Regions from separate parts of the Corynebacterium sp. MSK006 genome, predicted to be linked through region 2. Evidence: predicted binding sites of a transcription regulator. Region 2 holds the regulator's gene; the other holds the start of a gene.

Region 1 (14,213 bases), on a different contig from region 2:
CAGCCAGGATGCCGTCGCCCGCCGTATGCGCGAGCTGCGCGGCGAGTAGTACGTCGCGGCTAGTCCGCACAAAGCCGGAAGAACGGTGGCCCTCCAGGGACACCGTTCTTTTTGTTGAGGGGCAGGTCAGTCGGCCGCGGCCAGGCGCCCGGCGTCAGTCACCCGCCCCGCGCGCGGCGAGCGCCTCGGCGAGAGCGCGGGCGCGCCGCAGCGAGCGCACGATGACGGGGGTGGCCACCGCGGTCAGCGAGAAGCCCGCCCCGCGGGCCCGCCGGGCGTCGAGGACGTCGCCGACGGTGGCCAGCTGCAGGGGGATCAGGCGCAGGGTCAGCGAGAGCGCCAGCGCGATGTTCTCGGCCGGCACGCCGAAGCGCTTGAGCGGCCGCAGCCCGTGCTCCACGGCGTCGAGGAGCTCCTCGATGGTCGTGGTCAGCGGAAGCAGGCCCGCGCCCATGATCGAGCAGCCGAGCAGCCCCACGGTCACCGCGCCGGTGACCAGGTCGTTCTGCCACCACTGGAAGGCGCCGAGCACCAGCAGCAGGGGCAGCGGGGCGGCGATCTGTGACCACGCGGCCGCCCACGGGATACGCGCGACGAGGTAGCCGACGGCGACGATGACCGCGCAGAGGGCCACCCCGAGCGGGCTGCGCCCGAAGATGGTGGCCAGCAGGATGAAGAGGGTCACCACGATCAGCTTCAGGCCTGCGTCGGCGCGGTGGATGACCGTGTCGCCGGGCACGTGCACGCCGAGCGGCACCGCGCGCGGCATCATCCGCATGCGTGCCATCAGCGCTCCATGTCCGCGACATAGCGCGCGATGGTCTCGCGCGGCTCTCCGTCGGCGACGATCCCGCCGTCGCCCAGGTAGATCACCCGGTCGGCGTCGGCGACCAGGTCGAGGTCGTGGGTGACCACGATCAGCTGCTGGTCGAGGCCGGCGAAGACGTCGTGGATCATGCGGCGGTTGCGCAGGTCCAGCAGCGTCGTCGGCTCATCGGCGATGACGGTCTCCGGCTCGGTGACGAGCACGGCGGTCAGCGCCAGGAGCTGCTTCTGCCCGCCCGAGAGCAGGTGCGGGGACTGGTCGGCGTGGCCGGCCAGTCCGAAGCGCTCCAACGCCGCGCGTGCCCGCTCGCGTCGTTCGGCGCGGGGCAGTCGCATCCGCCGCAGGGAGAACGCGACGTCGTCAATCACGCTGGGCATGACGATCTGGTTGTCCGCGTCGGAGAAGATGAACCCGACCTTGCGGCGCACCTCGCGGCCGTCCTTGACGGGGTCGAGGCCGTCGACGCGCACGGTGCCGGAGGTCGGCTCGCCCAGCCCGTTGATCAGGCGGGCGAGCGTCGACTTGCCGGAGCCGTTGGCGCCGATGATGCCGATGCGGTGCTCGGTGAGGTTGAGGGAGACGCGGTCGAGGACGAGGCGTTCCTCGAACTCGACCGAGACGTCAGTGAACTCGATCGCGGGCATCGGTGTCCCGGGCGCGGTTGGGTCGACGCAGCAGGTCGGGGAAGGCGGCGTGGACGCCGAGGGCGACGATGACCATCACGACGCACTTGGCGGCGTCCGGGACCAGGAAGGGGATCTGGCCGCCGGCCGCGGCGACCAGGCCGATGCGGGAGCTGATCATGAGGCCCACGATGCCGCAGGCGTACTGGCAGACCAGGGCGAGGGCGGCGGCGAGGATGAACCAGCCGATCTGCTCGCCGCGGCGGCCCGGGCGGGCGCGGTAGGCGATCAGGCCGGCGACGAAGGCGGAGACCAGGTAGCCGACGATGTAGCCGACGGTCGGACCGCCCAGGGCGCTGATGACGGTGCGGCCGCCCGCGAGCACGGGCAGGACCAGGCCGATGACGAGGAAGAGGGCGACGGAGAGGAAGCCGCGCCGCGCGCCGAGCACGAGGCCGGCGAGGATGATGACCGCGTTCTGCAGCACGATCGGCACACCGAGGGCGCCGACCGGGATGGAGACGAAGGCGAATACGATGATCAGGGCTGCGAAGACGGCGCAGTAGGCGACGTCGAGAAGTTTGTTTCTCTGAGGCATGTGCACAGCATATCCTGAACGCCGTTTAAGAGAAATCCCCGGGGTTCGGGGGTAGTCCCGGGGCTCGAGGGGAATCCCGGGGGGTCGCGGACGCGCGTGCGTGCCGCGCCGTATGATCGTGCCCATGCGACTGACCGCCTTCCACCGCCTCGTCGCCGACGAGTTCGGCACCGAGAGCGGCGACTTCATCCTCCACTCGCACGTGCTCGCCGACCACGGCGCCACGGCTGAACAGTTGCTCGAGAGGGGAGTGGACCCCCGTGAGATCTGGCTGGCCCTGTGCGCCGACTTCGAGGTGCCCGAGGAGCGTCGGCTCGGCCGCGACGACTGAGCGGCGCGTCGCGTTGAATTCGAACAGGCGTGCGTGTACTTTCGAACGCGACGCCCGGGACGGTCCCGCCACGCGGTTAGTGTGTGGAGCCGTACGGACCCGTCGGAGGGTCTAACAGAGGTGAGGGGTGGCCGCGGCCGTCCCGGACACCCGACGAACGAGAAGAAGAGGCACCCCAACCATGGCGAAGACGACCAAGAAGAAGGCCGCCGCTGCCGACGACCGGCAGAAGGCGCTCGACGCGGCCCTGGCCCAGATCGAGAAGGGTTACGGCAAGGGCGCGGTGATGCGCCTGGGCGACGAGAGCCGGCCGCCGATCAGCGCGATCTCCTCGGGCAACACGGCCATCGACGTCGCGCTCGGCGTCGGCGGTTTCCCGCGCGGCCGTGTCGTCGAGATCTACGGCCCGGAGTCCTCGGGTAAGACCACCGTGGCGCTCCACGCGATCGCCTCGGCCCAGAAGGAGGGCGGTATCGCCGCCTTCATCGACGCCGAGCACGCGCTCGACCCGGAGTACGCCCGCGCCCTCGGCGTGGACACCGACGCCCTGCTGGTCTCCCAGCCGGACACCGGCGAGCAGGCCCTCGAGATCGCCGACATGCTCGTGCGCTCCGGGGCCATCGACATCATCGTCATCGACTCGGTGGCGGCGCTCACCCCGAAGGCCGAGATCGAGGGCGAGATGGGTGACAGCCACGTCGGCCTACAGGCCCGCCTGATGAGCCAGGCGCTGCGCAAGATGGCCGGCGCCCTCTACAACTCCGGCACCACCGCCATCTTCATCAACCAGCTGCGTGAGAAGATCGGCGTCATGTTCGGCTCGCCGGAGACCACCACCGGCGGCAAGGCGCTGAAGTTCTACGCCTCCGTGCGCTGCGACGTCCGCCGTATCCAGACCCTCAAAGACGGCCAGGACGCCATCGGCAACCGCACGCGCCTCAAGGTGGTCAAGAACAAGGTCTCCCCGCCGTTCAAGATCGCCGAGTTCGACATCATCTACGGCGAGGGCATCTCGCGCGAGTCCTCGATCATCGACCTCGGCGTCGAGCAGGGCATCGTCAAGAAGTCCGGCTCCTGGTTCACCTACGAGGGCGACCAGCTCGGCCAGGGCAAGGAGAAGGTGCGCCTCTCGCTCAAGGAGAACAAGGAGCTCGCCGACGAGATCGAGCACAAGATCTTCGTCAAGCTCGGCGTGGGCAAGTACGCCCAGGAGCAGGAGGCAGAGAAGGCCGAGGGCGAGGACTCCGACGCGCTCTCCGATGAGCCGGTCGACGTCGTGCCCAACGTCGACTTCGACGACGAATAACCCGTGGCACCGGACCCCGAACGCCTCGCCCGCGCCGTCGCCGCCCTCGAGGCAGCCGCCGCGGGTGCCAACCCGATCCTCGACGAGGCCGAGGAGGAGGCCAAGGTGGCGGTCCGCGAGCGGGCCCTCGGCCTGCTCGACCAGCGCGCCCGCTCCCGCGCCGAGCTGCGCCGGCGCCTGCAGGACAAGGACTTCGCCGCTGACGTCATCGACTCCGTGCTCGACGACCTCGCCGGCGCCGGCCTGATCGACGACGCCGCCTTCGCCCGCGAGTGGGTGCGCCAGCGCGCCACCCGCCGCGGCAAGTCGCGTCGCATGCTCGACCACGAACTCGAGCGCAAGGGGGTCGGCGCCGGCGAGCGGGCGGCCGCCCTCGACCAGATTGACCCCGAGGACGAGCGCGAACGCGCGCTCACCCTGGCCCGCAAGAAGGCCCGCTCCGTGCGCGAGGCGCCGGCCGACCGCCGCGAGCGCGACAAGGCGCTGCGCCGCATCGTCGGCGTGCTCGCCCGCCGCGGCTTCCCCGAGGGCATGTCGCTCGCGCTGGCCCGCCAGGCCCTCGACGAGCGCCTCGAGGAGCTCGACTAGAACCCGGCTAGTCCTCCGGGCCCGCGGGGGAGACCCCGGGCGCGTCGCCCAGGTTCTCCTCGATCAGCTCCGCGATCTCGCCGTTGTCCCGCATCTCGCGCAGTGCCTCGTCGACGGCCTGCGCCCCGGCCTTGTCACCGGGGTCCAGCCCGATGCCGTAGCGCTCCACGCTCAGCGGCTCGTCGGAGTTTCTCCGGTGCAGCTCGGTCACCCGCAGCCGCGAGGGCTGCTGGTCCGCGTAGCCGGCCAGAACGGCCGCGTCCGTGGTCACCGCGTCCACCTCGCCGGAGCGCAGGGCGCTCACACAGTCCGAATACGTGGGCAGCTCGCGCAGGCGCACCTCGGGGATCTCCTGCTGGACGGTCTGCGCCGGCGTCGAGCCCGTCACCGAGCACAGCGTGCGGCCCTCGAGATCCCCCAGGCCGTCGACGTCGCTGCCGACCTCGACCAGCAATGCCTGGTGGGTCAGCAGGTACGGCCCGGCGAACTGCACCGAGCGGGCGCGCTCCTCGTTGATGGTGTAGCTGGCCACGACCATGTTGACCCGGCCCTGCCGAAGCGAGGTCTCGCGCCGGCCCGTCGGGGTCTCCGTCCAGGTGATCCGCGGGGCGTCCCAGCCGTGGTTCTCGGCGACGTGGCGCAGCACCCGGTCGGCGATCTCCACGTCGAGGCCGCGCATCGTCCCGTCCGGGTCGCGCAGGCCCAGGCCGGGCTGGTCGTACTTGACGCCGACGGCCACGGTGCCCGCGCGCATGTCGGCCAGCAGCCCGTCCTCCGGTTCCTCGGCGCAGGCGGTCAGCGCGGCCAGTGCCGCCACGCAGGCGACGAGCGCCGCGGGCGCCTTCGCGGTCATCGCATCCACCTTCCAGGCCTGAAGTCGGTTCCACTCCAACGGTTCCACTCCAATGTAGCCGCCCCGCCGGAGCGCGCCGCGAAATTGGGCTCGACCTGCCCCACCCCTAGAATGTGCACCCGTGGAATCCCAGACGCTCCGCACCTATGAGGTGCGCACCTTCGGCTGCCAGATGAACGTGCACGACTCCGAGCGCCTCTCCGGCCTGCTCGAATCCGCCGGCTACCGGCGCGCAGCCGAGGACACCGAGCCCGACCTCGTCGTCTTCAACACCTGCGCGGTGCGCGAGAACGCCGACAACCGCCTCTACGGCACCCTCGGCCAGCTCAAGCCGGTCAAGGAGAACCACCCGGGCATGCAGATCGCCGTCGGCGGCTGCCTGGCCCAGAAGGACCGCGAGCACGTCGTCGACCGCGCCCCCTGGGTCGACGTCGTCTTTGGCACCCACAACATGGGCTCCCTGCCGACCCTGCTCGAGCGCGCCGCGCATAACGACCGCGCCGAGGTCGAGATCGCCGACGCCCTCGAGGAGTTCCCCTCCGTGCTGCCGGCGCGGCGCGAGTCCAACTACTCCGGCTGGGTGTCCATCTCCGTGGGCTGCAACAACACCTGCACCTTCTGCATCGTGCCCTCGCTGCGCGGCAAGGAGGCCGACCGCCGCCCCGGCGACATCCTCGCCGAGGTCAAAGCCCTGGTCGACCAGGGCGTCTCCGAGATCACCCTGCTCGGCCAGAACGTCAACGCCTACGGCGTGCACTTCGTCGACGAGTCGCTCGAGCGCGACCGCAGCGCCTTCTCCAAGCTGCTGCGCGCCTGCGGCGAGATCGAGGGCCTGGAGCGCCTGCGCTTCACCTCGCCGCACCCGGCCGAGTTCACCGATGATGTCATCGACGCCATGGCCGAGACCCCGGCGGTCTGCCCGAGCCTGCACATGCCCCTGCAGTCCGGCTCGGACCGCGTGCTCAAGGCGATGCGGCGCAGCTACCGCACGAAGAAGTTCCTGGACATCCTGGACAAGGTCCGCGAGCGCATCCCGCACGCGGCGATCACCACCGACATCATCGTCGGCTTCCCGGGCGAGACCGAGGAGGACTTCCAGGCCACCCTCGACGTAGTCGAGCGCGCCCGCTTCTCCTCGGCGTTCACCTTCCAGTACTCCCCGCGCCCCGGAACCCCGGCCGCGGAGATGGCGGACCAGATCCCCAAGGAGGTCGTCCAGGAGCGCTACGAGCGCCTCGTCGCCCTCCAGGACCGCATCGCCGCCGAGGAGAACGCCAGGCTCGTCGGCCACGAGGTCGAGCTGATCGTCCAGGAGTCCGGCGGCCGCCGCGACAACGAGACCCACCGCCTGTCCGGGCGCGCCCGCGACGGCCGGCTGGTGCACTTCGACCCCGCCGGCGCCGAGGGGGAGATCCGTCCCGGCGACGTGGTCACCGTCGAGGTCACCGAGGCCAAGCCCTACTTCCTGCTCGCCGACTCCGGCGTGCGCACCCACCGCCGCACCCGGGCCGGCGACATGGCCGCCGCCGACAGGAAGCCCGCGACCGTCGGCCTCGGCCTGCCCGGCATCGGCGGCTAGGGTGAGGGACATGTCCGAGAACACCGCTACGAACGAGCCCTCCGCCCGCGAGCTGGCCCGGCGCGAGAAGGTCTCCGCCCGCCACGTGGAGCTGGGCGGCGCCTATTACGTCCTGCTCGGCGCCACGGTGGTCTACTTCGTCACCCTGCTGCTGCCGCAGGCCACCGGCGTGCAGGGCTGGCAGGTGGTCACCTTCAGCGACGCGGCGGCCGACGCCGGGGTCAAGCTGACCGAGTACGTCTTCGCGGTGCTGTGCCTGCTGGGCATCGGCGTGTTTACCACGGCGACGCTGATCACCCGCCGCACCGCTCTGGCGCTGATCGCCTGGATGATCACCACCGTCGGGGTGGCCTACTCGCTGCTCGCCGTCTGGCTGCGCCTGCAGCGCCCAGGCTCCGAGGCCGACGTCACCCTCGGGGTGGGCACCTACCTGATGATCCTGGTGGTCATCGTCGCCTTCGTGGCCTACGCGATGACCGTGCTGCGCCGCTCGCCGGAGCAGCGCGAGATCGCCCGCGCCCGCGCCGAGACCGACGACGTCGACGAGGTCGCCCGCGCCCAGCGCGAGGCCAGCCGGAACCCGGGGGCCAACCCGCTGCTCGTCGACGACCGCCGCGACCGCTCCCGCCGCCGCGCGCAGCGCCGCTCCCATGAGGACGCGGACACAGAGGACAAGACAGAGGACTCCGCCGACTAGAGGGCCAGCTCGAAGGAGCCCAGCCGGGCCAGCTCCCGCGCCCCGAGCCGGCGCGCCAGCCCGGCGGCGGCCGGGTCGTCGGGGGAGTAGGTCAGGAAGAACTCGCCCTCGCCGAGCGCGAGAAGTGCGCGCGTCACGCGCGAGCCCAGCCCGGATTGCCGACGCCCCCGCGCCACCACCGTGGTGCCGTGCTCGGCGACGTCGGCGCGTTGCCCGGCGGTGCGGTAGGCCTCCGCCAGCGCGACGGGCCGGCCGTCCTCCACCAGCACCGTCATCACCCCGTGGGTGCCCTCGGCGGCCAGGCGCGCCCGGGTGCGTTCCAGGCGCGCGCGGTCCCACGGCTCCGGTGCGACGGCCAGCGCCCCGTGGGCGCTGTCGGCGTCGTCGACGGCGAAGAGCGCGCACACGCCCTCGACCAGGTCCCCGGGCACGGCGAGGTCCTCGACGACCACGACGCCGTCGTCCGGCTCACCGCCGAAGTCGACCACGGCCTGCACCTCGGTCAGCGCGTGCCGGAAGCCACAGGCCTCGAACAACGCCCCGAATCGCGGGTCGCGGGTGAAGGCCTGCAGCGTGTCGCGGCCGGCGGCGCGGGCCACGCCTGCGGCCGCCGCGAGCAGTTCCTGGACCGCGACGGCGAGCTGCGGGACGTCGTCAATCGGGGTGGGCGCCGGCGGGCACAGCCCGACGTCGGGGACGATCTCCACGGCGGCCAGGCGCCGGGCGTCCTCGGCCGGTAGGATCACGTGCGCGAAGCCGGCGGCCTCGGCGTCGGGGTCGGCCATGACCGGCAGCCCGAACTCGCCGACGGCGGCCGGGCCGGGCTGGTCCACGAGCGCGAGCAGCACCGAGCGCGGGGCGAGCGGGTCGCCGCCGACGAGCTGGGTGTGGACGTCCTCGACGGCGACGGCCGCCGCCGGGGTGCCCGTGGCCTCCTGGGCCAGGAGGTTCGCGGTGAAGCAGAAGGTGCGCACGGCGTCCTCGGCGCCGGGCGGCACCAGGACGGTGCGCAACTCAGCGGTCCTCGAGCGCCTCGGCGGCGGTCTCGGCCCAGGAGGACCACTGGGCGGCCAGCGCACGCAGCTGCTCGGCCTTCTTCGTGTCGCCGCGCGCCTCGGCCTGCTCGGCCTGGGCGGCGAGCTCCTCGACGCGGCGGGTGAACTGCGCGGCGCGCTCCTGGGCCTCGGGGTCGGTGCGGCGCCACTGCGACTGCTCGGCGTCGGTGACTCGCTTCTCCAGGCCGGCGATCTTGTCCTCGAGCTCGCGCATGCGGGCGCGTGGCACGTAGCCGATCTCGTCCCACTTCTCCTGCAGCTCGGCCAGCTTTGCGCGAGCCTGGTCGAGGTTCTTGTCCGGGTCGATCAGCGGCTCGTACTCGGCGATGAGCGCGTCCTTGGCCTTGCCGTTGGCCTCGAACTCGCGGTCCTTCTCCGCGTTGACGGCGTCGCGCGCGCCGAAGAACTTGTCCTGCGCGGCGCGGAACTGCTCCCAGAGCTTGTCGTCGGCCTCGCGCGGGGCGCGCCCGGCGGCCTTCCACTCCTGCATCAGGTCGCGGTAGGCCCGCGCGGTCTCGCGCCACTCGGTGGAGTCCTGCAGCGCGACGGCGCGCTCGACGAGCTCCTCCTTGCGGCGCTTGGCGGCGGCGCGACCCCGGTCCAGCTCGGCGAAGTGGGCGCCGCGGCGGCGGTGGAAGGCGTCGCGGGCGCGCGCGTAGCGCTTCCACAGCCGGTCGTCGGTGGCGCGGTCGATGCCGCGGATCTTCTTCCACTCCTCGAGGATGGCGCGGATGCGGTCGCCGGCGGCCTTCCACTGCGTGGAGTTCTCCGCGATCTCCTCGGTCTCCGCGATCAGCTTCTCCTTGGCGGCGATGGCCTCCTCGCGGCGCCGCTTGCGCGACTCCTCGACGCGGCCCTTCGCGTCCCCGGCCTCCTGGCCGATGCGGCCGAGCTGTTCGCGCAGCGCCTCGATGTCGCCGATGACGGCGGCCTCGTCGAGGCCCTCGGCCAGGCTCTTCGCCTGCGCGCGGATGGCGTCGGCGTCCTCGGGGTGGCTCGACAGCCGCGACTCGAGCACGGCGATCTCGGTGACCAGGTCGTCGTAGCGGCCCGCGAAGTGACGCAGCCCCTCCTCGGGCGTGCCCGCCTGCCACTGGCCGATCTCGCGCTCTCCGTCGGCCGTGATCAGGTAGACGGTGCCGTCCTCGGCCACGCGCCCGAAGCGGTGCGGGTCCGCTGCTGGCGCGGGCTTCGGGGTCGGCTTCGGCTTCGGGGTCGCCGAGGGCCGCGCGAGGTCGCCGGGGGTGGGGATCCGGCCCGGCATCGCGCCGGGGGTGGGGCGCGGCGACGGGGTGGGCGTGCCGGGGGTCGGGTCAGTCATGCGTCTGTCTCCTTCGGTGGAGGTCAGTGCCGCGGGCGAGGCCCGCGACCGGGTCGACGGGTGGGGCAGGGGCGGTGCGCCCCGTTGCCAACAATCTAGCCGGTTAGGCTCGAGGCATGCACGCGACAATCGTGGTCATGCCGGGAAGCCCGGCCCTCGTCCCCGAGCTCGCGCCGCGCGACGAGCCCGCCCGGCGCCTCGTCGCCGGTGTGCGCGCCCTCGTCACCGCCGACCGCCCGCTCGACCTCGTCGGCTCGCGCGACCGGCGGTGGTACACCGCCCGCACCGGCTCCCTCGGTGCCTGGGGCGCACCGCAGGTGCGGCACGACGTCGGCAATTACCTTCCTGAGCTGGTGCAACGTTCAATTGTCGACGTCCCGGTGCGCGCCGTGCGCGGTTCCCTTCAGCGTCCCGACCCCGAGGCGCTCACGCTGCTGGCCCTGGACGGCTCGGCGGGGCTGACCGCGCGCGCCCCGCTCGCGCTCCTCGACGGCGCGGCCGAGGCCGACGCCTGGTGCCGGGCGCTCCTTTCCGGTGAGGCGCCCGAGCCGTGGTCGTCGGAGGACCTGCGCGCCGCCGGCGTGCTCGAGCCCGAGCTGTGGCTCGAGCTGGCCGGGTTCCCCGTCGTCGACGCCGAGCTCCTCGACGTCGACACCACCACGGGTGTCGGCCGCTACCTCGCGCGCCTGACGGTGGAGGTCGCGTAAATGGTCTCCTCTTCTGTGGGCGCCGAGGGCGCCGCCGGCGCCGCGCCGCGCCCTGTCGCCGTCGTGGGCCCGACCGCCTCCGGCAAGTCCGAGCTTGGCCTCGCACTGGCCGAACGCCTCGGCGGCGAGGTGGTCAACGTCGACTCCATGCAGCTCTACCGTGGCATGGACATCGGCACCGCCAAGCTCACCGTCGCCGAACGCCGCGGCATCCCGCACCACCAGCTCGACGTCCTCGACGTCACCGAGCCCGCCTCCGTGGCCCGCTACCAGCGCGAGGCCGCCGCCGACGTCGAGGCGATCCGCGCGCGCGGGCGGGTGCCCGTGCTCGTCGGCGGCTCGATGCTCTACTACCAGGCCCTCGTCGACGACTTCACCTTCCCGCCGACCGACCCCGAGGTGCGCGCCCGGTACCTGGCGCGTCTCGGGGAGCTCGGCGCGCCGGGCCTGCACGCCGAGCTCGAGCGCGTCGACCCTCAGGCCGCGCGCGTCATCGAGGACAACGACGGCCGGCGCATCGCCCGCGCCCTCGAGGTCGTCGAGCTGACCGGCAGGCCCTTCGCCGCCAGCCAGCCGCCGCGCGATCAGCCGCCGCGCTGGGGCACGCGGATCCTGGGGCTCGCCACCGAAAGCGCGTGGCTCAACGACCGCATCGCCCGGCGCACCCGCGCCATGTTCGACGCCGGGCTCGTCGAGGAGGTCGACCGGCTCGTGGCCGCGGGGCTGGAGCGCGAGTCGACCGCCGGGCGTGCCATCGGCTACGCCCAGGTGCTCGACATGCGCGCCGGGTTGCTCAGCCCCGAGGAGGCGGTCGAGCGCACCGAGTCCGGCACGCGGCGCTACGTGCGCCGGCAGCGTTCCTGGTTCCGCCGGGACAAGCGCATCCGGTGGCTGGATGCCGCGGGCGGCCTGCTGGGCGAGGCGCTGTCTGCTCTAGACTCGGAGCGGTGAACGCTGAGTCTGCTGCCGCCTCTGATGCCTCTGATGTGTCCGACCAGGCCGTGACGCCCTTCGCCAAGGGCCACGGCACCGAGAACGACTTCGTCATCGTCTCCGACCCCGACGCCGCGCTCGCGTTCCCGCCCGAGCGCGTCGCCGCCGTGTGCGACCGCCGCGCCGGCATCGGCGGCGACGGCCTGCTGCGCGTGGTGCGCGCCGGGGCGCTCGTGGCCGCCGGCGAGATCCCCGCGCTGCCGGAGGGCGTCGCCGAGACGGACTGGTTCATGGACTACCGCAACGCCGACGGCTCGGTCGCCGAGATGTGCGGCAACGGCGTGCGCGTCTTCGCCCACTGGCTGCGCTCGCGGGGGCTCGTCGACACCGACGAGTTCACCGTCGGCACGCGCGCCGGGGCGCGCCAGGTACGCGTGCTCGAGTGCTCCGAGCACGACGCCCGCGTCAGCGTGCGCATGGGGGCCGCGACCGTGACCGGGGTGTCGACGGTGCGGATGGGGGACTTCGACTTCGCCGGGCTCGGCGTCAACGTGGGCAACCCGCACCTGGCGGCCGTGCTGCCGGACGCGGACGCGGCGACGATCCGGGACCTGGCGCTGTGTGCCCCCGAGTTCGACTCCGAGTTCTTCCCGGCCGGCGTCAACGTCGAGGTGCTCACCCCGCTTTCCGACGGCGCGGTCACCATGCGTGTGTGGGAGCGCGGCGTGGGCGAGACCCGCTCGTGCGGTACCGGCACCGTCGCCGCGGCGACGGCCGCGCTCGCCGACGCCGGCGTGGCCACCGGTGCGGTCACCGTCCGGGTGCCCGGCGGTGAGGTCGCCGTCGAGATCGAGGAGACGGGGGAGCAGGGTGCTCAGGGCGCTGGTTGTGCTGAGGGCGCTGGTCGTGCTGAGGGCGCTGAAGACGCTCCCGCCGTCGAGGCGACGCTCACCGGGCCGTCGCGCATCGTCGCCACCGGCGAGATGGTGCTCTAACGGTTTTCGGGGCCGGGGCCGGGCGGTGCAGTGACCTACTGCAACCCCCATTCGGTCCCGCTGATGCTGGTATTGGCACGGTGGTGCGGTGATCCACTGCAACGCCCGCGCCCCAGAGTCCTGCCGGCCGTTGGCTTCCCGATGCAGTAACTCACTGCAGACCCCGACAGTCCCGAGGGGCCTCCAGCCCCTCGACCCCGTTGCAGTGATCCACTGCAAGCCTCGGCAGTCCCCGGGGTCCGTCGCCCGCTCGGCACCGATGCAGTGATCTACTGCAACCCCCATCCAGTCCCGTCGATGTCGACCTTGAGACGGCAATGCAGTGACCTACTGCAACCACCCGCCATGAGGATCCAGGGAGTAGGGGCGCAGTGATCCACTGCAACCCTCCGCCTGTCGGCTGCGGCCCACCGTCCCTGCCGGCCCCGCCGGTCCCTCGACCCCGTTGCAGTAATCCACTGCAACCCCCTCGGCCCTGGGCCTGCCGACCGCTGGCCACCCAACGCAGTAACTCACTGCAGGATCAGCCGAGCGGTCGTTTCGATCGCCCCTCGAACCCGTTGCAGTGACCTGCCGCAGACCCGGACCGGCACGCACTCGTCGTCCGCTAGGCACCGGTGCAGTGATCTACTGCAACCCACACCCGAGACCACCTCAACCGAAACTCACAGCCCATGTTCGAACACCCGGGCGATCTGTGTCACGCCCCTGCGCTACACTGACGCCCGAACACACAAGGCACGACAAAGTGCCAGCACATGCAGCATAACCAGGGGGTAGAAAGGAACATGCGACACCACCGCGGACGACCCAAAGGCCACCACACAACATCGAACACTTTCTCCAAGAAACTCGGCCGGCGCCACATCCGCCGCACGATCATCCGGAAGGCAACCACACGACGCCAACGCATCACCGCCAAAAAGATCAAAACCACCCTGCGCGCACGCCAAACCGCCCGCGACCAACGCGAAGAAGACCTACGCCTCATGCGCGCCAACAGGTGGCGAAACAACCAGGTCCCCGGCGGACACATCCCACCGAAAGACGGCACCAACCCACCTAACTACTTCTCGAATACCGACCAGACGGACCCGGTGGCGGTCAAAAGCCAATTGCGGCGCCGGCTGGACTACGAGATCTGGATGGACAACCAACCCCGAGCTGATGAGACCATCACGTCCTACTCGACACGTATGGCAGCCTCCACCGCTGTCAGCCGGTACACGATCAAGGACTCGTATGTGGCCAGCCTGGGCGCCTTCATCGACAAACTGCCCAGGCTCAAGGCCCTGCAGGAGATGCTCTTCCACATCGAGGTCGGCTCGCTTCGCACCATCGGGGCCGCCGTCATGGCCGTGGGGGACCCCGGGATACTGGCCCGCATCGACGAGGGCATCACGGATTTCCTCACCCCCACCGCACCCAGGCAGGCGTTTCCGACGACGTCGAAGATCAGCGACAAGATCAACGAACTGGTCAACCTCTACGACCCCGACATCCGGCTTCCCCGCGACTTCGACGACGACGGCAAACCCGCACCGGTACCCGGCATCTTCGAGATGAACGACTCGATTCCAGGTCTTACCGAGTACTACATGACTTTGCCTGATGATCAGGCGAGCATCCTCAACAGTGCGCTGCAGACAAGGGTCCGCTCGGAGGGGATCAGTCTGACCGAGGCGTTCTACAAGACACTGATGGACAACGTCACGATCGCGGTGACCAAGTGGGTCTACCAGGCAGGCGACCTGACCCACGCCCCGATGTGGATGCCCGGTGTCGGCTGGCTCGGCCCGGC
Region 2 (14,213 bases):
TCTTCGGCCCCGAGCAGGTCGGCATGATGACCGGCGACGCCACCGTCAACGGCAACGCCCCGATCATCTGCGCCACCGCCGAGATCGTCGCCAACATCGCGCTGCGCGACGGAAAGCGCGCCGGCGTCGACCAGGTGGTCATGGACGAGTTCCACTACTACTCCGACCCCGAGCGCGGCTGGGCCTGGCAGGTCCCGCTGCTCGAGCTGCCCCAGGCGCAGTTCCTCCTCATGTCCGGCACCCTGGGCGACACCACGGACCTGCGAAAGGACCTCACCGAGCGCACCGACCGGGCCACCCAGCTCGTCGGCGCGGACGCGAAGCGCCCGGTGCCCCTCGAGTTCGAGTACGCCACCGACCCGGTCCACGAGACCATCGAGCGCCTCCTGGAGAACAACCGCGCGCCCGTCTACGTGGTGCACTTCTCCCAGCGCGAGGCCACCGAACGCGCCCAGGCGCTGACCTCCCTGAAGCTGCTGACCGACGAGGAGAAGGAGCGCCTGCACACCGAGCTGGCCGGCTTCCGCTTCACCACCACCTTCGGAAAGACGCTCTCCAAGCTGGTCCGCCGCGGCATCGGCGTGCACCACGCGGGGCTTCTGCCCAAGTACCGCCGCCTGGTCGAGCGCCTCTCCCAGACCGGCCTGCTCAAGGTCATCTGCGGCACCGACACCCTGGGCGTGGGCATCAACGTGCCCATCCGCACGGTGCTGATGACCGGCCTGGCCAAGTTCGACGGCACCCGCCAGCGCGTGCTGAAGTCCCGCGAGTTCCACCAGATCGCCGGGCGCGCGGGCCGCGCCGGCTTCGACACCACCGGCTACGTCGTCGTGCAGGCCCCCGAGCACGAGATCGAGAACATCCGGGCCCGCGCCAAGGCCGGAAACGACCCGAAGAAGCTCAAGAAGGTGCGCACCAAGCACGCCCGCGACGGCGAGGTGACCTGGTCGAGGAAGACCTTCGACCGGCTCGTCGACGCGCCCTCCGAGCAGATGCACTCGCAGTTCCGCGTCTCCAACTCGATGGTGATCAACATCCTGGCGCGCCCGGGCGACGCCTACGGGCACTTCCGGCACCTGCTGCGCGGCAACCACGAGACGCGCGCCCGCCAGAACCGCGACATCCTGACCACCGTCGGGCTGGTGCGCGGGCTGATCAACGCCGGCGTGGTCGAGCGCGCCCCCGGCGGCGGGCCGGACGAGGCCGGGCGCACCTACCGCCTGACCCGCGAGGTGCCCCGCGACTTCGCCCTCAACCAGCCGCTGAGCCCGTTCGCCCTGGCGGCCCTCGAGCTGCTCGACCCGGACTCGCCGACGTTCACCCTCGACGTCGTCAGCGTCTTCGAGTCCGTCCTCGACGACCCGCGCCCCATCCTACGCGCCCAGCGCAGCGAGGCGCGCGGCCGCGAGATCGCCGAGCTGAAGGCCGACGGCGTCGACTACACCGAGCGCATGGCCATCGTCGAGGACATCACTTGGCCGAAGCCTCTGGAGGAGCTTCTCGACGCCGCGTTCGAGACCTATGCGCAGGGCGCGCCGTGGGCGCGGGAGTTCGACGTCTCGCCGAAGTCGGTCGTGCGCGACATGGTCGAGCACGCCATGACCTTCTCCGACCTGGTCTCCGCCTACGGGCTCGGCCGCTCGGAGGGCGTGGTGCTGCGCTACCTCACCGACGCGTGGCGCACCCTGGCCCACACGGTGCCGGAGGCCTACTACACCGACGAGCTCGACGACATCGTCGTCTGGCTCGGCGAGCTGATCCGCCAGGTCGACTCCTCGCTGGTCGACGAGTGGGCGCAGATGGCCGACCCGGACCAGCCGGTCTCCAAGGAAGTCGTCGCCCAAGAGCTCGCCTTCGGGGTCACCGACCCCAGCGCGCTGACCGCGAACCGCCGCGCCTTCCGCATCATGGTGCGCAACGCCATGTTCCGCCTCGTCGAGCTCTTCGCCGACGAGCGGGAGGACGAGCTGGCGGACGCCTTCGACTACCTGGACGACGCCCCGGACTTCCCGGCGGCGATGGACACCTACTTCAACGAGTTCGACGGGGTGGACACCTCGCCGGCCGCCCGCGGGCCCGAGTACTTCCTCGTCGAGGAGTCGAACGAGCGGCGCTGGCCGGTGCGCCAGATCCTGAGCGACCCCGACAACGACCGCGCCTTCTCGTTCGTCGGCGAGGTCGACCTCGACGCCTCCGACGAGGCCGGCGAGGTGCGCCTGAGCTCGCTGGAGTTCCGCGGGAAGTAGCCCCGGAAAAGAGATTTACGACGCCCGCGGTGGCCCGCGTGGGCGCGCGTGGGCGCGCCGAGGGTACGCCGAGGGTACGCCGAGGGTACGCCGAGGGCGCGGTACCCGCCGCGCCGGGCGGCGCGGCGTCGGAAATTTCCCGTTCCTCGAATATCACGTGACTTATTAGGGGCCGAGATCACATTCCGAGCGGCGATAGGTTACCCTGATTGATATGTCGAACAAGGAGTACCGCCCCACGCTCGCCCAGCTGCGGACGTTCGTCACCATCGCCGAGAACAAGCACTTCGGCACCGCCGCGCAGAAGCTGAACATCTCCCAGCCCTCACTGTCGCAGGCGCTCGTGGCCCTCGAGACGGGGCTCGGGGTCCAGCTCATCGAGCGCTCCACCCGCAAGGTCATCGTCACCGCCATCGGCGAGACGCTGCTGCCCTTCGCCAAGAAGACCCTCGAGGCCGCCGACGCCTTCCTCAACCGTTCCCGCGGCGCCGGCGGCGAGCTGACCGGGCCGCTGACCATCGGGATGATCCCCACGATCGCGCCCTACCTGCTGCCGACCCTGCTGCCGCGCCTGCGCGAGCACTGCCCGCAGTTGAGCCCCTCGGTCGTCGAGGACAAGACCAAGCACCTTCTGACCATGCTGCGCGAGGGCCAGATCGACCTCGCGCTGATGGCGCTGCCCTCAGAGGCCTCCGGCATGGTGGACCTGCCGCTGTACACCGAGGAGTTCGTGGTCGTCGTGCCCGAGAACCACCCGCTGGCCGGCGCCCACGACCTCGACCTCGACGTGCTGGACAAGCTGGACCTGCTGCTGCTCGACGAGGGTCACTGCCTGCACGACCAGATCATCGACCTGTGCCGCCGCGCGGAGATCAACCCGTCGAAGGCCGCGCACGCCGTCACGCGCGCCTCGAGCCTGACCACGCTGATGCAGCTGGTCTCCGCCGGCTTCGGCGCCACCCTCCTGCCGATGAGCGCCGTCGACGCCGAGTGCCACCGCACCGGCGTGGCCACCGCCACCTTCGGCCCGATCGTGCGCGCCGACCGCGAGATCGGCCTGGTCTACCGCTCCTCGAGCTCGCGCGCCCACGAGTTCGAGCAGATCGGCCGGCTGATGCGCGAGGCCTACGACGAGGCCTCCCGCCCCGCCGAGAAACTGCTCGCCTAGGCGCGGCGTCCGGGCGGCGGGCTGCGGGTCGCTCCCGCAGCCGCTCGACGCAGCGCGACGGGCCCCGTACCCGGTGGGTCTCACCGGGTACGGGGCCCGTTTTCTCGGTCGGTGCCGGGGCGGCGGGGCGGCGACTCACGCGCGTCCTCATCCGCGCTCAGCGGCTCACGCGATCCGCGCTCAGCGGCTCACGCGCCGCCGCCCGCACCGGCGGTCACCGACACTCAGCGGCGCTCAGCCGCCCGCACCGAGGCTCAGCGGCGCGCGGGGATCACACCGCCGACGGCCTGCCGGTAGGCGTGCGCCTGCGCGTTGTAGGACGCGGGCATCACCACCAGCAGCGCCAGGCCGAAGGTGATCAGCGTCAGCACGAAGGTGATCAGGCCGAGCAGGATGCTCAGGCCCAGCAGCGGGAAGAAGTTCTTCAGGCCGGCGCGGAAGCCCACGCCGATCGCGGCGCCGAAGGAGGCGCGTCGGTCCGCGACCACCCAGGTCCACAGCGCGGTCAGCGGGCCGGCGATCAGGCCGACCAGGAGGACCAGCAGCATCACGACGCCCAGGCCGATGAGCGCACCGGCGGGCAGGTCGTCGCCGGTCGAGGTGCTGGCGGCGGAGAAGACGGTCAGGAGGAGCCCCGGGACCAGGATCACGGCGACGAGGATGCCGACGACGGCGCTGACCACCACGGACATGCCCAGCGTGGGCAGGTAGTTCAGGTTCTCCTTGAGCATGCTCCAGTCCACGCGCCCGCGGCTGACGTGGCCGAGGGCCAGGTTGTAGACGAGCGGCATCAGGAACAGCATGCCGAAGTTGACCAGCGAGTTGATCACGAAGCCGACCGCGGAGCCGGTCTCGCTGCCGGAGTTGATGTCCGCGGCGACGCCGATGCCGCCGAGCACGCCGACCACGGCCAACACCCCGAGGGTGCCCAGGACCCAGACCTGCCAGCCCGAGAAGACCGCCCGGAAGCCCCAGGCGATCGACTCGGTGATCGAGACCCGGCCGTCGCCCTGACGCACCGCAGGCTCGTCGCCGTAGCCGTAGCCCTGGTCGTAGCCGGCGGCGTCGTAGCCGTAGCCCTCGTAGTCCGCGCCGTAGCCCGCGCCCTGGTCGTAGCCCGCGGCACCGTAACCGGCGCCGGGTTTGCCGAAGTCCTCGCGGTCCTCCGGGTGGGTGGTCGACGGGTAGGCCGGGTAAGAGGGGTACGAGCCGGAGGCCGCACCCTGCCCGGAGCCGGAGCCCGAGCCGTCACCGGAGCCGGAGCCGGGGGTCATTCCGTCGCGGTCGTCCGCGTCCCCTTTGTCACGGGGATCGTTAGGTCCAGTCATCGGGAGAGACCCTTTCTTTTCGGTGCACTGAGTTTCGTACACCGTGAGGCTACCCTTTACCCCCGCCTTCCACCGGCCTGCCGGGGTGCGGCGCGCCCGGGCGGACTAGAATCTCCCCATCGACATGGACTCCAGCAACAACACCGACCGCAACCACGACGCCGACACCGCCGCGCCCTCCCGCGACGAGCTCTACTCCCGGCTCGACGAGGTGAGCATCGCCGACGAGAGAAATTTCCGACGCCGCCTGCGTAAGGCGCGCGCGCCCAAGGCGCGCGCCGCGATCGGCGCCGACATCGACGCAGCCGCGCAACGCCTGCGCGACGTCGACAAGCACGTCCCGGAGATCCACTACCCCGAGCAGCTGCCGGTGACCGCCTGGCACGACGAGATCGCCGAGGCGATCCGCGACAACCAGGTCGTCGTCATCGCCGGCGAGACCGGCTCGGGCAAGACCACGCAGATCCCCAAGATCTGCCTCGAGCTCGGCCGCGGGCGCCGCGGGCGCATCGGACACACCCAACCGCGGCGTCTGGCCGCGCGCACCGTCGCCGAGCGCATCGCCGAGGAGCTCGGCCAGAAGATCGGCGAGACCGTCGGCTACGCCATCCGCTTCGACGACAAGGTCAGCCCGACCACGGCCGTCAAGCTGATGACCGACGGCATCCTGCTCGCCGAGATGCAGCGCGACCGCTGGCTCAACGGCTACGACACGATCATCATCGACGAGGCCCACGAGCGCAGCCTCAACATCGACTTCCTGCTCGGCTACCTGAAGAGGCTGCTGCCGCGCCGGCCGGACCTGAAGGTCATCATCACCTCGGCGACGATCGACCCGGAGCGCTTCGCCCACCACTTCGCCGACGCCGAAGGCGAGCCGGCCCCGGTCCTCGAGGTCTCCGGGCGCACCTACCCCGTCGAGATCCGCTACCGCCCGCTGGAGCGCACGGAGGGCGAGAAGGTCGTCGACACCGACCCGCTCGACGGGCTGGTCTCCGCGTGCGAGGAGCTCATGGCCGAGGGCCCGGGCGACATCCTCTGCTTCTTCCCCGGCGAGCGCGACATCCGCGACGCGATGGACGCCATCGAGGCGCGCCACTGGCGCGGGGTGGAGACCACGCCGCTGTTCGGCCGGCTGAGCAACCAGGAACAGCACCGCGTCTTCTCCCCGCACTCCGGGCGACGCATCGTGCTGGCCACCAACATCGCCGAGACCTCGCTGACCGTGCCGGGCATCCGCTACGTCGTCGACACCGGCACGGCGCGCATCTCGCGCTACTCCACGCGCACGAAGGTCCAGCGCCTGCCCATCGAGCCGGTCTCGCGGGCCAGCGCCAACCAGCGCTCGGGCCGCTGCGGCCGTGTCGCCGACGGCATCGCCATCCGCCTCTACTCCGAGGAGGACTTCAAGTCCCGGCCCGAGTTCACCGACCCGGAGATCCTGCGCACCAACCTCGCCAGCGTCATCCTGCAGATGGCGCTGCTGCGCCTGGGCGACATCGCCGAGTTCCCCTTCGTCGAGCCGCCGGAGCGCAAGGCCATCCGCGACGGCGTGCTGCTGCTCCACGAGCTGGGCGCGATCACCGACCGCGAGCGCGACGGCCTGCCGCAGCTGACCGACGTCGGCCGCGACCTGGCGCGCATCCCGGTCGACCCGCGCCTGGCGCGCATGCTCGTCGAGGCGCGCACGCTCGGCTGCCTGGCGGAGGTCATCGTCATCGTCGCCGCGCTGAGCATCCGCGACATCCGCGAGCGCCCCCTGGAGAAGAAGGCCCAGGCCGACCAGCTGCACGCCCGGTTCAAGGACACCATCAGCGACTTCCTGAGCTACCTGAAGCTGTGGGACTACGTCGAGGAGAAGCGCCACGAGCTCTCCGGCAACGGGCTGCGCAAGCTGATGAAGGCCGAGTACCTGCACTACATGCGCTCGCGCGAGTGGCGCGACCTGATCCGCCAGCTCACAGAGGTCACCGTGCAGCTGGGCTGGCAGAAGACGAAGGTCGTGGGCAAGCGCGACGCCGACGCGATACACCGCGCGCTGCTGACGGGGCTGCTCCAGCACATCGGTGCCCGCGACGGGAAGTCGCGTGAGTTCCAGGGCACCCGCGGCACCCGCTTCATGATCTTCCCCGGCTCCGCGCTGGCGAAGAAGCCGCCGGAGTTCGTCATGGCCGCCGAGGTCGTCGAGACCTCCCGGCTGTGGGCCCGCGACGTCGCCGCCATCGACCCGGCGTGGGTGGAGAAGGCCGCGCCGGGTCTGGTGCGCTACCAGTACTCCGAGCCGTACTGGTCGACGAAGAAGGCCGCGGCGATGGCCCACGAGAAGGCCACGCTCTACGGCGTGCCGATCGTCGCCGACCGCCCGGTTCCCTACCACAAGGTCGACCCGGCGGCCGCGCGCGAGATGTTCATCCGCAACGCGCTGGTCGACGGCGACTGGAACACCCGCCACCACTTCTTCCGCGACAACGCGGTCAAGCTCGAGGAGGCCGCGGAGGTCGAGGAGAAGGCCCGCCGGCGCGGCATCGTCGTCGACGAGGACACGCTCTTCGAGTTCTACGACGCCCGCGTGCCGGAGATGGCGACCACGGGCGCGCACTTCAACAGCTGGTGGAAGCGCAAGCGCCACAAGCAGCCGGACTTCCTCGACTTCTCCCCGGAGAAGCTGCTCACCGACGCCGCCGGGGCCGTGACCGAGGAGTCCTTCCCCGACCACATGCGCATCGGCGACGTCGACTACGAGCTGTCCTACCGCTTCGAGCCGGGCGCGCCCGACGACGGCGTGACCGTCAAGGTGCCGGTGCCGATGCTCGCCGGGCTGGATGCCACCGACTTCAACTGGCTCGTGCCTGGTTTCCGCGAGGAGCTGTTCACCGAGCTGATCCGCTCGCTGCCCAAGCCGCTGCGGCGCACGGTGGTGCCCGCCCCGGACTTCGCGCGCAAGGCGCTCGCCCTGGCCGAGCCGTACGCGGGCACGGTCACCGAGGAGCTGGCCCGCGCGCTGCACGAGTGCGGCTCCAGCGGCATCGACGCCGGGGACTTCGACCCGACGAAGCTGTCGGCGCACTTGAAGATGACGTTCGCGGCGATCGACAAGCGCGGCAAGGTCATCGACACCGACAAGTCCCTGCCCGCGCTGCGCGACCGGCAGGCGGGCCACATCCGCTCCTCGGTGAGCAAGCTGGGCCGGGCCGCGGAGTCGAAGCGCGCCGAGAAGTGGACCCCGCAGACCCTCGGCGACGTGGCCGAGGAGGTCACCACCGTCGTCGACGGCCACGAGGTCACCGCCTACCCGGCGCTGGTGGCCACCGACGGCGGCGTGGCGGTCAAGGTGCTGCCGACGAAGCAGGCCGCGGACGCGGCGATGCTCACGGCCACGCTGACGATGCTGATGCGCGAGATCAAGGTCTCGGCCAAGCAGATGACCCGGGGGCTGCCGCTCAAGCAGCGCGTGGCGGTGGACAACTACCCGCACGGCGGGGTCGACGGCCTGGTCGAGCAGGCGCGTGTGGCCGCGATCCGGGACCTGATGATGGCCCACGGCGGGCCGGTGCGCTCCCCGGAGAAGTACCGGGAGCTCGCCGCGGCCGTGGCCCCGGAGGTGCCCGGCCAGGTGCGCCGCACGGTGGTGGCGATCGCTCCGGCGCTGGTGACGTACCTGTCGGTGGCCGCGGAGCTGGAGCGCTGGGAGGGTCCGGCAATCGACGACATGCGCGCGCAGCTGGAGTTCCTGCTGCCGGAGAAGGCGGTGCTGGTGCACGCGCAGGCGCACCTGCGCCACCTGCCGCGCTACTTCCAGGCAATGGAGATCCGGCTGACCGAGATGCAGGAGGACCCGGACCGCGACGCCGACCGCCAGGACGAGGTCGAGGCGGTCAAGGCCGCACTCCAGAAGAAGATGTCGGGCCGGCCGGCGGCATCGTGGCGTACGAAGGCGGTACGCGACGTGCAGTGGCAGATCCAGGAGTTCCGGGTCAGCCTCTTCGCCCAGCGCCTGGGCACGGCGGGTTCGGTCTCGCGCCGGCGCATCGAAAAGGCGGTCGCGAAGCTGTAGGCGGCGTCTCCTTCGGCGCCGCGCGCCGGCCACGGCCGCCTACTCGGCCTCGCGGGCACGGCGGCGCATCATGCGGATCTCCTTCTCGAAGTCCTCGGCGGATTCGAAGGACTTGTACACGGAGGCGAAGCGCAGGTAGCCGACCTCGTCGAGCTCGAGCAGCGGCTCGAGGATGGCCAGGCCGATGTCGTTGGCGTTGACCTGCGAGGGTCCCTTCGAGCGGACCTTCTCCTCGACCTTCTGGGCCAGACGCTTGAGCGCGTCGTCGGGCACGTCGCGGCCCTGGCAGGCGCGGCGCACGCCGTTGACCACCTTGTCGCGGCTGAACGGCTCGGTCACGCCGTTGCGCTTGACCACCAGCAGGACGGCCTTCTCGATCGTGGTGAAGCGGCCCTCGCAGCCGGTGCACTCGCGGCGGCGCCGGATCGCGGTTCCGGCGTCGATGACACGTGAGTCGATCACGCGGGAACGGTCGCTGTGGCAGAACGGGCAGTACACTGCGGGCACCCTCCTAGGTCCGGGACGGCTCGCCCGGAACACCCGGGCACTGCCCCGAGTCTAATGCCAGCCCGAGGCGAGCTACTTGGCCGCGGTGACGTCGAAGTCGACCGTGGAGACCTGGTGGGTGGCCGAACCCATGTTGACCGGCGGGTAGCCGGCGGCGTCGTCGGACTCACCGAAGATCAGGGCGCCCAGCACGAGCACCAGCCCGCAGATCGCGCCGACCAGCAGCGAGCTGCGCTGTTCCTGAACTCGCCGAGACGTTCGCCGGACACCGCCCTTCCGGGTACCCCCGGCGGGTATTGTCGCCCGCCCCTTCGGAGAGGCGGTTTTCGAAATCTCGAGCGTTCGAACACCGGTGGACGAACGGCTCTGGCCGGGCTCCCACACCGACGGTGCGGACGCGGTGTTCCGGGTGTCGCCCAGACCGCTGACGGAACGGACAAACTGTGCGTTACGCTGCATCGAAATGGTCATGGGGTTCTCCTTTCGCCGTGTTCGACGTCCACCCTAAAGGTCGGGCGCGACCGGTCGAACATCGACTAGTTCATCTGTTCGATTACGGGTACGTGTTCGAGTTATAGCACCCGCCCTGGCGTCTGTCCACCACGCCGGACAAATTCCTCGAACACAGTTGCCATGGACGCGCTATACTGAACGCGAACCGACCACAGCCGGACACCGGGGCCCGACCGAACCGGACCTCGACCGGCCGAGAGCGAACAGCCGGCGAGCCCGAACCGGCCGATCAGAGAGACGAAGACCAGGAGAGCGCAACCATGGCCACCAGCCGATCCACCAAGAAGCAGAAGAACTCCACCACCAGAGACCCCGCATCCCTGACCGCGCGTCAGCGCCGCATCCTCGAAGTCATCCGCGACGCGGTGGTGCTGCGCGGCTACCCGCCGAGCATCCGCGAGATCGGCGACGCAGCCGGCCTGCAGTCGACCTCCTCGGTCGCCTACCAGCTCAAGGAGCTCGAGAAGAAGGGCTTCCTACGCCGCGACCCGAACAAGCCGCGCGCGGTCGACGTCCGCGATCTCTCCGGCGCCCCGGTCAAGGGCCGCAAGGGCACCCCGGAGCCGCCGGAGCACGCCCAGACCTCGTTCGTGCCGATGGTCGGCTCCATCTCCGCGGGCGCGCCGATCCTGGCCGAGGAGAACATCGACGACTACTTCCCGCTACCCGCGGACGTCGTCGGCGACGGCGAGCTGTTCATGCTCAAGGTCTCGGGCCAGTCGATGCGCGACGCCGGCATCCTCGACGGCGACTGGATCGTCGTGCGCTCCCAGCCGGTCGCCGAGGAGGGCGAGTTCGTCGCCGCGCTCATCGACGGCGAGGCGACCGTCAAGGAGTTCCACCGCGACTCCAGCGGCGTGTGGCTGCTGCCCCACAACGACGCCTTCGAGCCGATCCCAGGCAACGACGCGGGGATCATGGGCAAGGTCGTCTCGGTCATGCGCAAGCTCTAGCCTTCTCCCCTCCGGCCGGCCCCCGCCCGCCCGGGCGGACACAAATGACCCGCCCACCCCCGATCGTGGGCCCGATCCAACCTCAGGGACTCTGCACACGCTTCCGTGACGGGTCCCTCTTTTTGCACCGCAAGTGCAGGTCGAACCGGAATGGCGATTTTTACCCGGGCACGTTCACACACAAACGTGTAGTTATTTTTCCTGCTATGGCGCCCCAGTGCTTATGAACAATGTGGGATTTTGTGGTTTAATGTTGGCATCGGGCATTTTTGCCCCCTCCCCCCGCACACTCATAAACATTTCCCCATCTGAGGAGGCGCCCAGCGAGATGTACGCCGAGGAAAGACGACGCCAGATCGCCTCACAGACCGCGGTCGAGGGCCGAGTCAACGTCACCGAACTGGCCAGACGCTTCGATGTCACGGCGGAGACCATCCGCCGTGACCTTGCCGTGCTCGACAAGGAGGGCATCGTCCACCGCGTCCACGGCGGCGCCGTGGCCACCCAGTCCTTCCAGACCACCGAGCTGTCCCTGGACGCGCGCCTGCGCTCCGCCCCGACCGCGAAGTCCGCGATCGCCCGCGCCGCGCTCGAGTTCCTCCCCGAGCCGCCCGGGGGCATGTTCCTGGACGCCGGCACCACGGTCACCGCACTAGCTGACCTCATCTCCGACTCCGGCCAGGCCAACCAGTGGTCCATCGTGACTAACTCCCTGCCGATCGCGCTGAACCTGGCAAACAAGGGCCTCAGCGAGATCCAGCTGCTCGGCGGCAGCGTCCGGGCGATCACCCAGGCCGTCGTCGGCGACACCGCGCTGCGCACCCTGGCGCTGATGCGTGCGGACGTCGCATTCATCGGCACCAACGCCCTGACCCTGGACCACGGCCTGTCGACGGCCGACGCTCAGGAGGCCGCCATCAAGTCCGCGATGGTCACCAACGCCCGCCGTGTGGTCGTGCTGTGCGACTCGTCGAAGATCGGCAACGACTACCTGGTCAGCTTCGCCTCGATCGACGACATCGACGTCGTCATCACAGACGCCACCGCGCCCGAGTCCTTCGTGCGCGCCCTGCGCGACCACAACGTCCAGGTCGTCCTCGCGGAGTGACCCCCGGCGTCGTTCAATTGACGACGTCCCGCTGATCGCCGCCGCGCGCCCCACCCCGGGGCGCGCGGCGGCGTTTGTGCACGCCCGCACATGAAAGAACCGCCCCGGTGCCTCTCTCGAGGTCCGGGGCGGTCGTGTCACGCCGGGCTCAGCCGGCGGGCTGTCGACTTACTCGCCGACGAGCATCTTGCGCACGCCCTCGCGGGCGACGACGGCGCCCACGGCGTCCAGGGCGGCCTCGGCGGCCTCCTGGCACTGCTTGAACGTGGACTCCGAGAGGCGGGTGCCCACGGCGGCGATCGCGGTGGAGGCGGCCGACAGGGAGTTGACGCCCAGGCCGGTGAGCACGCAGGCCAGCAGCGGGTCGGCGGCGGCCTCGCCGCAGACGCCGACGGCGGTGTTGGTGTCGCGGCCGACCGAGCAGGTGTGCTGGATCAGGCGCAGCACGGCGGGCTGCCACGGGTCGGTCAGGTACGCCAGCTGCGAGGACAGGCGGTCGGCGGCCATCGTGTACTGGGTCAGGTCGTTGGTGCCCACGGACACGAAGTCCAGGTGCGGCATGATCTTGTCTGCCATCAGGGCGGCGGCCGGCACCTCGATCATCGCGCCCGGGGTCAGGCCGCGCTCGCGGCAGAGGGTGGAGAACCACTCGGCCTCGCGGGCGGTGGCGACCATCGGGGCCATGACCCAGGTCGGCGCGTCCTCGCCGCGGCCCTCGGAGGCCTTGGCGATGGCGTCGAGCTGACGGGTCAGCAGCGACCGGTTCTGGCGGGCGATGCGGAGGCCGCGCACGCCGAGCGCCGGGTTCTCCTCCTCGTCCATGTTCGCGAAGGCGATCGGCTTGTCGGAGCCGGCGTCCAGGGTGCGCACGACGACCTTGGAGTGCGGGAAGGCGTCGAAGACCTTCTTGTAGAGGGCGGCCTGCTCGTCGACGCTGGGCTCCTCGGCGGCGGAGAGGAAGCTCATCTCGGTGCGGTACAGGCCGATGCCCTCGGCCTGGGTCTCGGAGGCCAGACGGGCGGCGTTGCTGTCCTGGACGTTGGCCAGCAGCTGGACGCGGTGGCCGTCGGAGGTCTGGGCCGGGCCGCGCCACTCGGCGATCTTGACGGCACGCTCCTGGGACTCGCGGACCTGGCGGCGGGCGTCCTCCTCGTCGGGCTCGACGTAGACGACGCCCTGGCTGCCCTCGACCATCACGCGGGTACCGGCGGCGATCTCGGAGATCTCGCGACCCGCGGCGACGATGCAGGGCAGGTTCAGCTGACGGGCGATGATGGCGGTGTGGCTGGTCGGGCCGCCCAGCTCGGTGACCAGACCCTTGTAGTGGTCAATGTCCAGGGCGGCGGTGTCCGCCGGGGAGAGGTCGTCGGCGAAGAGGATGGCCTCGCCGTCGACGGAGGGAAGACCGGGCTCCTCCTCGCCGCGCAGCTCGGCGATGACTCGGTCGCGGATGTCCTTCAGGTCCGTGGTGCGCTCGGCCATCAGGCCGCCGGCCGCGGTGAACATGTTGATGAACTTGCTGGTGGCCTGCACCACCGAATACTCGGCGTCGGCGCCGCCCCGCACGTTCTTGCGGACGGCCTTGCGCCAGCCGCGGTCGCGGACCATGCCGGCGGTGGCCTGCAGCACCTCGGCGGCGGGGCCGGAGGCCTCGGCGGAGCGTGCGGTGAGTCGGTCAGCGACGGTGTCTGCCGCCGTGACGAAGCGCTCGTACTCTGCGTCGCGCTCATCCTCGGCGACGGTGCGTGCGGAGCCCGGGAGCTCGGGGCGGGGACGCACCCAGACGACCGGGGCGTACGCCGTACCGGCGACAACCGCGGTGCCCGTGAAGGTGGTGGTGTCAGTGCCTGAAGTCATGCGTCCGATACTAGTGAACCATTCGTTGGATTTCCACACGAACAGCTACCGACCAGACATGAAACCCTCAGGTTCCCCACATAAACTCACATAAAAAGCTTGACATTCCCACACAAACGGGCAATGATGGAGCGCGGAACGAACTGGCCCTGCCCGCAGGAGGATGCGCCACCGTGATTGTCACGCTGACCCCCAATCCAAGCACTGACGCCACGCTCGAGCTGGACGGCCCGCTCGAGCGCGGCGCCGTGCTTCGCCTCAAGTCAACCACGCACGTCGCCGGAGGGAAAGGGGTGAACGTCGCCCACGCCGCGAAGCTGGCCGGGGCCGACACCCTCGCCGTCTTCCCCGCCGGCGCCGATGACCCCTTCGTCTCGCTCGTCGCCACCTCGGACGTGCCGCACCGCGACGTCACCGTCGCCGGTTCGGTCCGTACCAACACGACGGTCACCGAGCCGGACGGCACCACCACCAAGCTC

The links. Region 2 encodes LexA, which represses DNA repair genes until DNA is damaged. Its sites were predicted from a motif close to CGAACANNTGTTCG; they were not measured.
Region 1: the regulator LexA is predicted to act here: its motif matches at 2,399-2,412, upstream of recA (recombinase RecA).

The regions. Positions count from the first base shown of each region.
Region 1 covers NZ_JASPJZ010000001.1:96,324-110,536, forward strand. The annotation lists gene QQA02_RS00445 (PspA/IM30 family protein) at 1-49, shown strand, start outside; gene QQA02_RS00450 (energy-coupling factor transporter transmembrane component T family protein) at 155-769, opposite strand; gene QQA02_RS00455 (energy-coupling factor ABC transporter ATP-binding protein) at 787-1,470, opposite strand; gene QQA02_RS00460 (biotin transporter BioY) at 1,448-2,047, opposite strand; gene QQA02_RS00465 (DUF3046 domain-containing protein) at 2,172-2,378, shown strand; gene recA (recombinase RecA) at 2,560-3,684, shown strand; gene QQA02_RS00475 (regulatory protein RecX) at 3,688-4,272, shown strand; gene QQA02_RS00480 (glutamate ABC transporter substrate-binding protein) at 4,280-5,125, opposite strand; gene miaB (tRNA (N6-isopentenyl adenosine(37)-C2)-methylthiotransferase MiaB) at 5,247-6,704, shown strand; gene QQA02_RS00490 (Rv2732c family membrane protein) at 6,715-7,401, shown strand; gene QQA02_RS00495 (GNAT family N-acetyltransferase) at 7,398-8,414, opposite strand; gene QQA02_RS00500 (DUF349 domain-containing protein) at 8,416-9,777, opposite strand; gene QQA02_RS00505 (hypothetical protein) at 9,894-10,484, shown strand; gene miaA (tRNA (adenosine(37)-N6)-dimethylallyltransferase MiaA) at 10,485-11,435, shown strand; gene dapF (diaminopimelate epimerase) at 11,486-12,412, shown strand; gene QQA02_RS00520 (hypothetical protein) at 13,171-14,213, shown strand, end outside.
Region 2 covers NZ_JASPJZ010000003.1:115,628-129,840, reverse strand. The annotation lists gene QQA02_RS03095 (DEAD/DEAH box helicase) at 1-2,246, shown strand, start outside; gene QQA02_RS03090 (hydrogen peroxide-inducible genes activator) at 2,461-3,414, shown strand; gene QQA02_RS03085 (DUF2189 domain-containing protein) at 3,669-4,742, opposite strand; gene hrpA (ATP-dependent RNA helicase HrpA) at 4,867-8,796, shown strand; gene nrdR (transcriptional regulator NrdR) at 8,836-9,294, opposite strand; gene QQA02_RS03070 (hypothetical protein) at 9,376-9,774, opposite strand; gene lexA (transcriptional repressor LexA) at 10,077-10,769, shown strand; gene sugR (transcriptional regulator SugR) at 11,098-11,877, shown strand; gene ptsP (phosphoenolpyruvate--protein phosphotransferase) at 12,046-13,734, opposite strand; gene QQA02_RS03050 (1-phosphofructokinase family hexose kinase) at 13,908-14,213, shown strand, end outside.